DNA from 2 places in the Clostridium sp. C1 genome. Region 2 is predicted to be linked to the other one. Evidence: a T-box and tRNA genes for the amino acid it is inferred to sense, from the RefSeq annotation. Region 2 holds a T-box; the other holds one or more tRNA genes.
The links. The T-box of region 2 lies ahead of metG (methionine--tRNA ligase). A T-box ahead of a tRNA ligase gene usually reads a tRNA of that ligase, here a tRNA-Met.

Region 1: it encodes a tRNA-Met, which carries the amino acid that the T-box ahead of metG (methionine--tRNA ligase) is inferred to sense. The anticodon was not compared.

Annotation. Positions count from the first base shown of each region.
Region 1 covers NZ_CP073631.1:967,241-974,544, reverse strand. Annotated here, with positions in the region: gene KEC48_RS05325 (nicotinate phosphoribosyltransferase) at 1-233, shown strand, start outside; gene KEC48_RS05320 (prephenate dehydrogenase) at 260-1,090, shown strand; tRNA gene KEC48_RS05315 (tRNA-Cys) at 1,302-1,376, shown strand; tRNA gene KEC48_RS05310 (tRNA-Leu) at 1,382-1,470, shown strand; tRNA gene KEC48_RS05305 (tRNA-Arg) at 1,569-1,645, shown strand; tRNA gene KEC48_RS05300 (tRNA-Pro) at 1,660-1,736, shown strand; tRNA gene KEC48_RS05295 (tRNA-Ala) at 1,743-1,818, shown strand; tRNA gene KEC48_RS05290 (tRNA-Ser) at 1,828-1,920, shown strand; tRNA gene KEC48_RS05285 (tRNA-Met) at 1,930-2,006, shown strand; tRNA gene KEC48_RS05280 (tRNA-Asp) at 2,010-2,086, shown strand; tRNA gene KEC48_RS05275 (tRNA-Phe) at 2,095-2,170, shown strand; tRNA gene KEC48_RS05270 (tRNA-Met) at 2,197-2,273, shown strand; tRNA gene KEC48_RS05265 (tRNA-Ile) at 2,314-2,390, shown strand; gene KEC48_RS05260 (HAD-IC family P-type ATPase) at 2,517-4,874, shown strand; gene KEC48_RS05255 (hypothetical protein) at 4,850-5,395, opposite strand; gene KEC48_RS05250 (AI-2E family transporter) at 5,524-6,537, shown strand; gene KEC48_RS05245 (HAD family hydrolase) at 6,560-7,304, shown strand, end outside.
Region 2 covers NZ_CP073631.1:2,132,003-2,139,306, forward strand. Annotated here, with positions in the region: gene KEC48_RS11415 (hypothetical protein) at 1-300, shown strand, start outside; gene metG (methionine--tRNA ligase) at 338-2,332, opposite strand; T-box leader at 2,295-2,493, opposite strand; gene KEC48_RS11425 (DUF4299 family protein) at 2,666-3,007, shown strand; gene KEC48_RS11430 (hypothetical protein) at 3,096-3,365, shown strand; gene KEC48_RS11435 (hypothetical protein) at 3,447-3,905, shown strand; gene KEC48_RS11440 (iron-containing alcohol dehydrogenase) at 3,917-5,086, shown strand; gene KEC48_RS11445 (aldehyde dehydrogenase) at 5,076-6,446, shown strand; gene KEC48_RS11450 (zf-TFIIB domain-containing protein) at 6,523-6,759, shown strand; gene mscL (large conductance mechanosensitive channel protein MscL) at 6,802-7,197, opposite strand; gene KEC48_RS11460 (polysaccharide deacetylase family protein) at 7,272-7,304, opposite strand, start outside.

The DNA.
Region 1 (7,304 bases), 1.2 Mb from region 2:
ATGCAGGAACATATGAAATTCATCCCCTGCAGACACTTGTTTTTGATGAGGGAAAAAATGTTTATCCACATTATTCATTAGATGAAATTAGGATTTATTCTCAACAACAAAAACAATTATTATGGGATGAAATCTTCCGTTTAGAATATCCTCATATGTATTATGTTGATTTAACAAAAAGATTATTAGATTATAAACTCAAAATGTTGGCGAAAGGAAAAAAAGGACATTAGTCCTTTCTTTTTTAAGGAAGAAGTTTATGAAAATTACAGTTGTTGGTTTAGGTGTTATTGGGGGAAGTTTTGTCAAAGCATTGAAAGGTCTGGGATATGAAGTTTATGGTGTGGATTGTGATTTAAAGACTTTGGAGATGGCAAAAGAGGAAGGTTGTATTCTCGAAGGTTATCAGGATGGACATGATATGATTGCTCAAAGTGATTTAACGATTATTTGCTTATATCCATCAAAAGTTCTGGATTTTATTGCGACACATCATTTTAAAAAAGGAAGTATTGTCACAGATGTTGTTGGTATTAAATCTTATTTCTTACAGCAGGCTCTTTCTATGATTGATAAAGATGTAGAATATATTAGTGGTCATCCTATGGCTGGACGTGAAAAAAAGGGGTATCTTTATGCCAGTAAGGAAGTTTTTGCGAAAGCAAATTATATTGTTATTCAACATCAACACAATCATCAAGAAAAAATAGAATGGATGTGCCAATTTGTTGGACAGTTGGGATTTAAAAGTGTAAAAATCATGAGTCCCTATGATCATGATGAAATTATTTCTTTTACTTCGCAGTTACCACATACTTTAGCTGTTGCATTAATGAATAGTGATGATGAAAAATATGAAACAGGTAAATATATTGGGGATTCTTTCCGTGATTTGACAAGGATTGCTAATATTAATGCGGATTTGTGGACAGAATTATTTTTTCATAATAAAGATTACTTGTTAGCTTCAATGGATCGTTTTGAAAAAGAATTTGATCAATTAAAACAGGCTATTATGAATGAGGATGAAAAGACATTGAAAGAGAAATTTTTACAATCTTCTAAGCGCCGTGAAAAATTAGAATCATAAGAGATATGTAATATGATATCTCTTTTTTTATGAGAAAATAATATTTTTTATAAAAAAATGGAATTTTTAGATTGAAAAAAATAATGGATTTAAGAAGAAAAAATCAAATAGGCAGCAATCAAAAAACAAATGGCTTTAAAAAAATGTAAAAAAGGTATTGCATAAATGTGGAAAATATTATATACTAGGTGAGCAACGAGTTAAGGAAGTTGGTTCCATAGCCAAGTTGGTAAGGCTACAGACTGCAACTCTGTCATCGTCGGTTCGAGTCCGGCTGGAACCTCCAACGTTGCCCAGGTGGCGAAATTGGTAGACGCACAGGACTTAAAATCCTGCGGACCTTAAAATCCGTGCCGGTTCGACTCCGGCCCTGGGCACCAGTTATAAAAAATCAGTTCGAAAAAAGAATTGAAAAAAATGAAAAAAAGTGTTGCAATTGAATAAGAAATGTGATATTATTGAATGGCACTGTTAAGAGGCGCTAGTAGCTCAACTGGATAGAGTGCTTGACTACGGATCAAGAGGTTGTGGGTTCGATTCCTGCCTAGCGCGCCAATCAAATAAGTCATCGGGAAGTAGCACAGCTTGGTAGTGCACCTGGTTTGGGACCAGGGGGTCGCAGGTTCGAATCCTGTCTTCCCGACCATGTAATGGGGCTTTAGCTCAGCTGGGAGAGCGCCTGCTTTGCACGCAGGAGGTCAGCGGTTCGATCCCGCTAAGCTCCACCATTATGTTGCGGAGGTTTACCCAAGTCCGGCTGAAGGGATCGGTCTTGAAAACCGACAGGGGATGAAAGTCCCGCGGGGGTTCGAATCCCTCAACCTCCGCCATTTAAATATCGCGGGATGGAGCAGTCTGGTAGCTCGTCGGGCTCATAACCCGAAGGTCGTTGGTTCAAATCCTTCTCCCGCAACCAAATGGTCTGGTAGTTCAGTTGGTTAGAATGCCGCCCTGTCACGGCGGAGGTCGCGGGTTCGAGCCCCGTCCAGACCGCCATTTGTTTTGGTTCCGTAGCTCAGTCGGTAGAGCAGAGGACTGAAAATCCTCGTGTCGCTGGTTCGATTCCGGCCGGAACCACCATTCTTTATAAAAACGATTCACTACATGGCGGGGTAGCTCAGTTGGCTAGAGCAATCGGTTCATACCCGGTGGGTCGGGGGTTCGAATCCCTTCCCCGCTACCATTAATGAATTTGGTGGTGAATACCACTTTTTATTTTACTTGGACCCTTAGCTCAGTTGGTTAGAGCTATCGGCTCATAACCGATCGGTCGAAGGTTCGAGTCCTTCAGGGTCCACCATATGTCGTCAACCTCATTTATTGAGGTTTTTTTATTTTTTATATGTTATTTTATGATATAATAATGATGTTGGTATTCATAGAGATTTCACAACAATTATGTATATTATAAAAAGCAGGTGATGAAATGGAAGATATCAAATTAATGGGATTAACACATCAACAAGTCAGTGAACGTATCAAACAAGGATTGGTTAATGTTTCTCATGATAATATTTCTAAAACGAAAAAACAGATTGTTTTAGAGCATACATTGACTTACTTTAATTGTTTAAATGTTTTCTTGGCAGCTATTATTATATCAACAGGAAGATGGACAAATCTGACATTCATGGTTGTTATTTTTGTTAATGCTTTTATTGGTATATATCAAGAATTTAAAGTTAAAAAGATTATTGATCAATTAACAGTTGTCACTGTTAAAAAAGTAAAAGTCATTCGTGATCAACAGGAGATGGTGATTCCTACTGAACAACTTGTCAAAGATGATATTATATTTCTGGAAACAGGAAATCAGATTGGAAGTGATTGTATTGTTTTAGAGTCACATGGTATTGAAGTGAATGAAGCTATGTTGACTGGAGAATCTGAACCTGTCAAAAAGAAGATGAATGATGAATTGCTATCTGGTAGTTTTGTTGTGGCTGGAAGTGCTTATGCAAAGGTGATCCGTGTTGGAAATGATAACTATTCAACAAGACTTGTTCATAAAGCTAAAAATAAAAATAATGCTTCTTCAGAGATGAAAGATTCTATTGAAAAAGTCATTAAAATATTAAGTGTTGTCATTATTCCTGTGGGGCTTGTTTTATTTTTTTCACAACGTAGTGCTTATCCAAATGATTTAGCGACAGCGATTGTAAAAACGGTGGCTGGTGTCGTCGGAATGATTCCAGAGGGACTTGTTTTATTAACGAGTTTGTCCTTTATTATCGGAGTTGGAAAATTGGCACGTAAAAAAGCATTAATTCAAGAAATGGAGGCTATTGAAGCTCTGGCTAGAGTAGATGTTCTTTGTCTTGATAAAACGGGAACAATTACAACAGGAGAATTAAAAGTTGAAAAATTGATTCCGTATCAGCCTTACGATTTACAGGATATTGAATTTGTGATGGGTGTGATGGCTCATGAGTGTGATGATGTGAATGCGACACAATTAGCTTTGCAAGATTATTTCTTTTATCCAGACCATCAAAAGATAGAGGATTATATTCCTTTTTCATCACAACGAAAAATGCGTGGTTTAACGATTGTAGGAAAAGGGCATTATGTTTTAGGTGCACCTGAATTTTTATTACCTGTCAATCATCCTGTGTTAAAAGATATTCAAACATATACCCAAAAAGGATATCGTGTTTTACTTTTAGGGCAGACAGATTCTATTGATGCCTCTACTTTACGTATTGGAAAAGTTGAAACAATGGCATTAATTATCATTTATGATTGCATTCGTCCAGAAGCGAAAGAAACATTACATTTTTTTGAAAATGCACATGTAGATATTCGTATTCTATCGGGGGATAATCCTGTCACGGTTGCCAGAGTTGCCCAATTGGCAGGGTTAAAAGACGGACATTTGTATATTGATGCTTCTACTTTGCCCGAAGATGAATTGGAAATGGAAAAGATTGTTTCTCATTACCATGTTTTTGGTCGTGTACAGCCAGAACAGAAACAACGTATTATGAAGGCTTTACAAGCCAGAGGACATGTTGTTGGGATGGTTGGTGATGGAGTGAATGATGTACTGGCTTTAAAAGATGCAGATTGTGGAATCGCAATGGCAGCTGGGAGTGACGCTGCAAAACAAGCTGCACATATTGTCTTGCTTGATTCTTCTTTTGCTTCTATGGTAGAAATTGTCAAAGAGGGGAGAGCTATCATTGCTGATATTGAAAGAGTGAGTTCACTCTATTTAACAAAAACAATTTATTCCACGATTCTTTGTCTTGTTTTTGCAGCTTTAAGAATGAGTTATCCTTTTACGCCTTTACAGTTGAGTTTAATTAGTGGTTTAGCTATTGGTTTACCAAGTTTTTTATTGACGTTAGAACGTTCTTCATCTCTATCATCACAAGGCTTTTTAAAACATGTGATTTCTACAGCAGTTCCTTGTGCTTTGACAATGATCACTTATATGCTTTTGATTACTTTTATAGGTTATCAACTGCATTTTGATGAACGTATGTTATCGACTTATTACTATCTTGTGGCTGGATTTATCAGTTTCCTTGTTGTTTTTGTTGTTTGTTTACCTTTAAATCGCCTTAGAGTGATGGTTACAAGTACAATTGCGATTATTTTCTATTTGATTTTAATGGTTATGCATGACTTCTTTGGAATCAATTCTTTATTTTCTATGTCAATGATTTTCATTATTCCAATCTGTTTGAGTACACCTTTTGTCTTATGGCTTTATAAAAAAGGAATAATCTATATCTATCAGTATTTAGAACAATATCAGCGTAAAAGTTTCAAATTATAAACCGAGATATGAGCTGTTTTTTTAGAAAGAATTTGTTGACATTGTTCCTTAGAAAGGTCAAAGAGTTTATAAGGATGAATGTTTACAGTAGATACATAAGCACCACATTTGATTTGAAATGAGCATGTTTGATGTAAATATTCAAATGTTTTATCTTGCAGATAATGATAGAGTTCAATAAAAGCAATTTCGATGAGATCTTCATTTGTATTGAACATGACCATAAAGAAGAAATTTGATCTTTCATAATAGAGATGAACATCTCCAAAATCAAAATAAGTTTTCATTTTCTCTACCAGATGTTTAGAAACATGAAAATAGAGTTGTGGATATTCTTCAATAAAATAAGGAAGAATACGATATTCAATATAAATGCCTGTTAAAAAGCGGACGGATTGTGGAATATGAAGTTGTTTGAAAAAAGGATAAAGATTTTTCTGATAATCAATATGTTGGTATGAAAAATCTGGATCTAAGATTGGAAATTGATATTGATTGTTTGTTATGTCATATATATACATTGTTTTTCACCATGAATATCGTATCATCTTTTTGATAAGAAAATTGTCGATTTATGTCGGTATGTGTATAAATAAGTCTTGATGGACTTATTTTTTTATTTGTGACATATATATCATTAGGTGAGTCTATGAATTATAAGAAATATTTTGTCATGGGATGTCGTTTGATTTGTTATATCATGCTCCTTAAATATATGTTTGCTTTGTTGTTTCCATTTCTATTGGCGATTCTATGTTTTTTTATCTTAAAGCCACTTATTGATAGAGTGCAACATAAAATTCCTCTCCAGACAAGTGCAATAGGTATTTCTTTGTTGTTGATGATTTACCTGTTTTTCGCATTTTTACTGGCCATTGGTTTTATGGCATTATTTTCTTTTGCAATCAAGTTTTTTCAAATGTTGCCAGTTTATTATGATTCCGTCTTTTTACCTTTTATAAATCAACTCACAGGAAGTTTTCAACAAGTTTTTTTATTCTTACCACAAGATATCATTGTTATATTTCAAAACTGGATTCATCAAAACATATTTCAAGCTATCTCTTTTGCATCACAATTTATCCAATCCATTCCTTCATTTCTCTTTTCTTTTTTTATCTTTATGATTTCCACCTTCTTTTTTATGTTAGACTATGAAGATATGAAAAGTTGTTTTTTAAGATTTATATCGCATCAGACATATATCAAACTTGTTCAACTTAAAAATCATGTTCTTAAAAGTTTATGGATTTATATCAAATGTCAATTCACTTTGATGTTTGTCACTTTTATGATTTTATGGATTGCTTTTATGATTTTGGATATAGAACCAGCACTATCTTATGCTTTTGCGATCAGTTTATTAGATGGTTTACCTTTTATAGGGGTTGGCATTATTTTAATTCCAATAATGCTTCTTTATGCTTTTCAAGGGATTTATATGAAATCACTGTATCTTTTTTGTTTATATATTCTGATCAATATGATTCATCAATTTTTAGAACCACATATCATGAATAAAGAAACAAAAATTCCGGCTTTTTTATTACTTGTTTCGATGGTCGTGCATATTCATTTTTTTGGCATTGTGGGAATTGTCCTATCACCATTGCATATGAGTTTTTTATATCAGTATTTTCATCAAAGTCAGGATTTGGTATAATAGAAAACAGGAGGAAAAGAGGATGCAAAAAAAATATTTTTTCTTTGATATTGATGGAACATTGGCAAATAAACAGACAGGTGAACTTGTTGCCAGTGCTAAAAAAACGATTCAAAAATTACAGGATAACGGACATTTTGTCTGTATTGCTACAGGGAGAGCTTATTATAAAACAAAAGATTTTGCAAAAAAGGCAGGATTTCATCATATTGTCAGCAATGGAGGGGCTGCTATTACTATTAATGATCAGGTCATTGAAAATCGACCACTTGATCGAGATAAAGCGATAGCTTTATGCTATGAAGCTCATCAAAAAGGCTTTGGTCTATTGATTACGCCTAATGATAGTATTGATGTTTTAATGAATGATGAATTATTTATTAAACAGGTAGGGTATCGTTTAGAACCAACACGTTATTTTTACGATCCATCTTTACGATACGAAGATATAAAAGACTATTATAAGATTTATATTGCGATAGATCAAAATCGTGAACATGAATTAACTTTATTAGATTCTTTAGGACATATCCGTTTTATGAAGGACTATTTAACTTATCAACATGATGAAAAGGATCAAGGTATTATGCGTATGTTAGAATATGTTGGTGGAACAAAAGAAGATGTTGTTGTTTTTGGGGATGATTATAATGATTTGATTATGTTTAAACCAGAATGGACATCTATTGCGATGGGAAATGCCTGTGAAGAATTGAAAAAGAAAGCTTCTTTTGTGACAAAAGCAAGTTATGATGATGGTATTGAAT
Region 2 (7,304 bases):
TTCTTTCAACCATTTATTATGATCATTATTTTTGATTATTTTATAGATATGACCAAAAAAATATATACCAAAAAATATTTAAAATATAGCTTTATCATTAATTTATTTACTATTGTTTCTTTAACAATCTTTGTTGTGAATTCTCATTTTTTAAGTCAATATTTATTACCTATAAATACAAATTTTCAATATATTCTTGTTAATGCATTTATTATTACAGCTTTATTCTTTATCTACTTTATTTCATTATATAAATTAGTGAGAAACATAAAATCATATCGTTTCTTATTTAAAAAATAGACCATAGAAATGATTCCATTTCTATGGTCTTGTGTTTTTATCTTATTTTTGTACCATTTGGTAAGTTTTCTACAGACACAAGTTCTAACATTTTTTTCTTAGATCCTGCAAGAATCATACCTTGAGATTCAACACCTCTTAATTTTGCAGGTTTCAAGTTAGATACAACAATAACTTTCTTACCAATCATATCTTCTGGTGTATAGAAGTCAGCAATACCACTGACAATCTGTCTTGTTTCTTTACCAATATTGATTTGAGAAACTAACAGCTTATCAGCATCAGGATGTTTTTCACATTTTTCAACTGTTCCGACAACAAGTTCAATTTTCGCAAAATCATCAATTGTAATTTGGTTTTCATCCTCTTGTTTTTCTTCTTTTTGAGGATATAAAGCTTCAACTTTCTTTTCTACTTCTTTAGGATCTAATCTTGCAAATAACTGTTGTGGTTTTTCAGTGACTTTTGTTCCTTCTTGATATAAACCAAAAGTATTTAAATCTAAGAAGTTTCTTTGATCTGTATTGATTTGATCTAAAATCTTTGTAGATGTTGAAGGCATATAAGGTTCTAAGGCAATCGCTGCAAAACGAATCGCTTCAATTAAGTTATAAAGAACTGTAGCCAAACGATCTTTCTTGCTTTCATCTTTTGCAAGTGCCCAAGGCATTGTATCATCAATATATTTATTTGTTCTTCTTAATAAAACAAAGATTTCATCTAAGGCTTTAGATGCTTTAAATTCATCCATATAAGCTTGAACTTTCTTTGGCATAGCTAAAGCGATTTCTTTTAATTCATCATCAACAGGTTCATTGACTTGTGGATTTGTCACAATACCATCAAAGTATTTATTTGTCATGGCAATGGTTCTATTGACTAAGTTACCTAAAATATTAGCTAAATCAGAATTAATACGTTCAACTAATAAATCCCATGTGATACTTCCATCGTTGTCATAAGGAATTTCATGTAAAACATAGTATCTGACAGCATCGACACCAAAAATTTTAACCAAATCATCTGCATAGATTACATTTCCTTTAGATTTAGACATTTTACTTTCACCTTGTAATAACCAAGGATGTCCAAAAACTTGTTTTGGTAAAGGAATATCTAAAGCCATCAACATAATAGGCCAATAAATCGTATGGAATCTCACGATATCTTTACCAATTAAATGTAAATCTGCTGGCCAATATTTCTTATATAATTCACCATGATTTCCATCAACATCATAGCCAAGTCCTGTAATATAGTTTGTTAAAGCATCAATCCATACATACACAACATGTTTAGGATCAAAGTCTACAGGGATAGACCATTTGAATGAAGTACGTGAAACACATAAATCCTGTAAACCTGGTTTTAAGAAGTTATTCATCATTTCATTCTTTCTTGAAACAGGTTGAATAAATTCAGGGTGTTCTTCAATGTGTTTGATTAAACGATCAGCATATTTAGATAATTTAAAGAAATAAGCTTCTTCTTTGGCATCATGAACTTCTCCACCACAATCAGGACATTTTCCATCAACCAATTGAGATTCAGTAAAGAATGATTCACATGCTGTACAATATTTTCCTTCATAATGTCCTAGATAAATATCTCCCTGATCATATAATTTCTTAAAGATTTTCTGTACTTGTTTTACATGATATTCATCTGTTGTTCTCATGAAACGATCATATGTTGTATCCATCATATCCCAAATTTCTTTGACAACAGCTGCTTTTTCATCAACAAATTGTTTAGGCGGAATACCAGCTTCTTGAGCTTTTAACTCAATCTTTTGCCCATGTTCATCAGTTCCAGTCTGAAAATAAACATTGTATCCTTCCTGTCTTTTACTTCTTGCAATAGCATCAGCTAAAATAATTTCATACGTATTACCAATATGTGGTTTCCCTGAAGTATAAGTAATCGCCGTAGTTAAATAATAATCTTTTGGATCTTTCATCATATCTCCTCCTTCAAAATAAAAAACGTCCTTATAAAAGGACGTATTATACGCGGTACCACCTTTTTTTATATCTGTCGATATACCCTCAAAACTTTAACGCAGTTAACGTTTATCTCTCACTATTCAAGATAACAGCTCCCAGCCCATCTTCATAAAAGTTATGTCCTGATTTGCACCAACCATCAGTTCTCTACAACGCCCTTTTAATCTCTGCTGTTCTTTGCCTTTTTTATACTCTTAAACATTATCAAATATTTTTTTTAAAGTCAATAAAGTTTCATAACTATTTTTATAAACCACAAAATAGAGATCTATCTTTTCTATTTAAATAAACGAAATAAATGATTTCATAACAATTATAATGATATAATAAAATAAATAAGAATAGAAAGGACTGATTTTATGGGTTTATTTAACAAAAAGAAAAAGATTGACGTTTGGGAAGATGCTTATAAAGCCACACCCCATTTTTATAAGCAGTCTGATGGGAGTGTATTTGGTGCGATGAGTTTAACTGAAGGTGTGAAAACAATGTTCTTAAAACAGCCTCAAATACATTTTGAAGTTGAAGGTCAGCGTATATCACAATGGAGAATCGCTCTTATCGATGCGACAAATGATTCTATGATAGGTGATATGGATTATTTTATGGCTTTAAAGAAATTACAGCCTTATATCCTTGCTGAAGATAGCAATTTTATTTTAGTAAGAGGATTAACTTTAGATGAATTAAAGAGCTTATAAAACAACACATCATAATGATAATCTTGTTATTGTTTGAATGATCTCATCAAAAACAGATATGGAATACATGAAAGAAAGGTGAAAAATAATGATTTTAGGTATTATTTTAGAGTTCATTGTTGTTTCTTGTATCATAGTCAAGATTTTGAATATAAAATATCGTGACCAAGAGCATTTAAAAAAAGCTAATTCTCTTTTCACTGCTTTGTTATTGATTTATCTACTGATTATCAACACGCAAAGAGATAGTGTCATCTCTTTTATTTCTTCTTATTCTATTATATATATCATAACTTTGATTATTTATATTGTTCTTATCATTATTGAAACAATAAACATAATGAGGGGAAAAGGATAATGTATAAAAAATAATGGTCAAGTTTTATCTTTTTACTATCACTTTTTTAAATGTTATAATATTGATAAGGAGTGAGTGCATATGAAAAAGCTGATTATTTGGGTTGTGATGCAGTTTTTATATCGTGGTATGAAAGTTCTTTATCATGATGATCCACGTATGAAAGAGGAATTAGACGGATGGAAACAAGATAAAGTTTTAACATTACAAGTCATGCATGGACCTTCCATCACAATCAAGTACACATATCAAAAAGGATTGCAGAAAGTCAAAAATGTAAAACCTGATATTTGTATTACCTTTAAAAGCATTCAGACAGCTTTGCTTGTTTTTACAGGTATGATGAGTGTCAAGAGTGCTTATTTAGAACATCGTTTTTCTTTAAGAGGAGATGTTTTTGAAAGTATGAGATTTGTCAGATGTGTTGATTTGGTGGAAACTTATCTTTTCCCTCGTTTTATGACAAAACGTATTTTAAATCATCAGGAAAAGAAATATAAACCGACTTTATTGATTTATATAAAAGCTTTATTTGCTTAGGAGGGATTATTATGTATTTTGAATTTGTCAATAAAACAAAGGTATGTGCTGGGCAAAATGCTTTAAGCCAACTTGAATACGAATGTCAACAATATCATATGAAACATCCTCTGATTTTAACAGACCATGTTTTATATCAACTCAAATATGTTGATATTCTTACCAAACATTTATCATTAGATTATAGTCTATATACAGATATTCCTGTTGATTCTTCTATTCATACAATTGAAGATATTCAAGATTATTATATTAAAGAAAATTGTGATGGATTGATTGCTTTAGGTGGTGGAAGTGTTCTAGATACTGCTAAAGGTGTTTATTTGATGTTATCACAGGAATGTGAATCCATTGAAGATATTTTAGGTTTTGAAGATTTAAAACTTGGTAAAGATGTGCCATTCTTTGCTATTCCAACAACAAGTGGTACTGGTAGTGAAGCGACATGTGTTGCTGTAGTCAGTCATCCTGAAAAGCAAGTCAAACTAGAAATTATTTCTCAACACATTCAAAGTCATGTGGCTTTTCTTGATCCTGTTTTAACACAAAATCTTCCATTAAAAACAACAGCTTCTACTGGTATTGATGCTTTAACACATGCGATTGAAGCTTACACATGTTCACAAAAAAATCCTATCAGTGATGCCTATGCAATTTTAGCTATCCAAACCATATCACAAAATATTTTAAAAGTTGTTGAAAACCCTAAAGATGAAAACATTCGACTGAATTTAGCTTTAGCTTCTTATGAAGCAGGATGTGCTTTTTCAAATTCAATGGTTGGTATTGTTCATGCGATTGGTCATGCTTTAGGTGCTGTCTGTCATATTGCACATGGTGATGCAATGAGTATGTTATTAGTTCCTTGTATGCGTTATAATCTTGAAGTCAATAAAGACTTATATGGGGATTTATTATTATATCTTGGACAAAAAGAACTTTATAGTCAAACACCAAAAGAACAATTAGGACAAAAAGCTATTGATTATATTGCTTCTTTATTACAGACTTTACATGAAAAGACAAATCTTCCTATTTCTTTAGAAAGTATTGAAAATTTAAATGAACATATAGACGAAGTCATAGAAAAAGCATTAAATGATGGGGCATTGATTGTTAATAATAAGTATGCAAATAAACAAGACATTCGTAATATATTGGAGGGTCATTATGGATATTAAAGAATTAGTTCAAACACAACGTGAGTTTTATCAAACACAATATACAAAAGATGTAAACCATAGAATACAAACACTTAAATCTATAAAAACTTGGATTTTAGAACATCAAAATCGTATTATTGATGCTTTAAAAAAAGATTTAAATAAAGATGCAGTAGAATCTTATATGTGTGAAATTGGTTTGGTTTTAAGTGAATTAAATTATCAGTTAAAACATATTAAAAAATGGAGTAAAAACAAATATGTCTGGACACCTTTAGCTCAATTTTATGGAACAAGCTTTGAATCTTATGAACCTTATGGTGTCACATTAGTTATGAGTCCTTGGAATTATCCTTTTATGTTATCGGTTGAACCAGCAATAGGAGCTATAGCTGCTGGAAATACTGTCATTATTAAACCAAGTGCCTATGCTCCTCATGTATCACATGTCATTAAACAAATGATTGATGAAAGTTGTAATGAAAAATATGTGGCAGTTGTAGAAGGAGGTAGAGCTGAAAATACTGAGCTTTTAGAACAACGTTTTGATTATATATTCTTTACTGGTAGTGTGACTGTAGGTCAACTTGTTATGGAAAAAGCCAGTCGCTATTTAACGCCTGTTACATTAGAATTAGGTGGTAAGAGTCCTTGTATCGTTGATGATGATAAAAGCTTAAAACTGGCTGCTAAACGTATTGCTTTTGGTAAGTTCTTAAATGCTGGTCAAACATGTGTTGCTCCTGATTATTTATTGATTAAAAAAGAATATAAGGATATGTTCATTCAACATATGAAAGATATTATTCAAGAGTTTTTTGGAGATCAGCCATTAAATAATAGTCAGCTTGTCAAGATTATTAATCAAAAACATTTTGATAGACTCTCTCATTTATTAGAAAATCAAGATATCGTGATTGGTGGAACAGGAAATCCAGAAACTTTACAAATAGAACCAACGGTTGTAGATCATGTTGATCAAAATAATCCATTAATGCAAGAAGAAATTTTTGGTCCTATTCTTCCTATTCTGACTTATTCACATATAGATGAAGCTATAGCTTTTATCAACCAAAGAGAAAAACCTTTAGCTTTCTATATCTTTTCGCATGATAAAGCCATTCAAAAGAAACTATTAAAACATTGTAGCTTTGGTGGTGGTTGTATCAATGATACAATTATCCATCTTGCAACAAGTGAACTTGGTTTTGGTGGTGTAGGGCATAGTGGTATGGGTGCTTATCATGGTAAAAAGAGTTTTGAAACTTTCTCACATACAAGAAGTATTGTAAAAAAAGCAACATGGATTGATTTACCAATGCGTTATTATCCTTATAATTCTTTTAAAGATAAATTGATTCGTATGTTTGTGAAATAATTTTACACAATCTTAACATATCCTTAAACAAAATCATGTATAATATCTTTATATCATTCATTTGGAGGTATAAATTATGAAATGTCCCGTATGTAAAGATGTCACATTATTAATGAGTGAAAAGCATGGTGTTGAGATTGATTATTGCCCTGAATGTAGAGGTATCTGGTTAGATCGTGGTGAACTAGATAAAATCATTGCAAGAGCTTCAGGAGAACAAAAACAACATGCATCTAAAGATCATGACAAATCACATAAAAAGAAAAAAAGCTCTACCTTATTAGATATTCTTGAAATCTTTGGTGGAGAATAAAAAAACTGCAAGAATAAGCGACATAAGCTGTTCTTGCGGTTTTTATTTTTCTAACTGTGATGTACAATGTGGACAACGTGAAGCTTGTATATGGATTTCTGATTGGCAATAAGGACATATTTTTGTTTTTGGAGCAACTGGTTCTTCTTTCTTACCAATTGACATTAATCTATTAAACATCTTTAATAAACAAAACAAAATAAATGCCATAATCAAGAAATTAACAACTGATGAAATGAATGATGAAGCAAAACCAGCTATATCTTGTAAAGAATAGATTCTTCCACCAGTAAAGAAATTTAAAATAGGGTTTATAAAATTATCAGTTAATGATGTCACTATTCCCGTAAAAGCACCACCAATGATAACCCCAATAGCCATATCGAGCATATTTCCACGCATTGCAAATTGTTTAAATTCATTAATAAACTTTTTCATAAACTCGCCTCTTTTCTTTAGACAGAATAACATATTTTTTGATAATAGAAAATAAAAAGAGTCAGTTTTTGACTCTAATTATTAACCCCATGATGAGGTGTAAATGA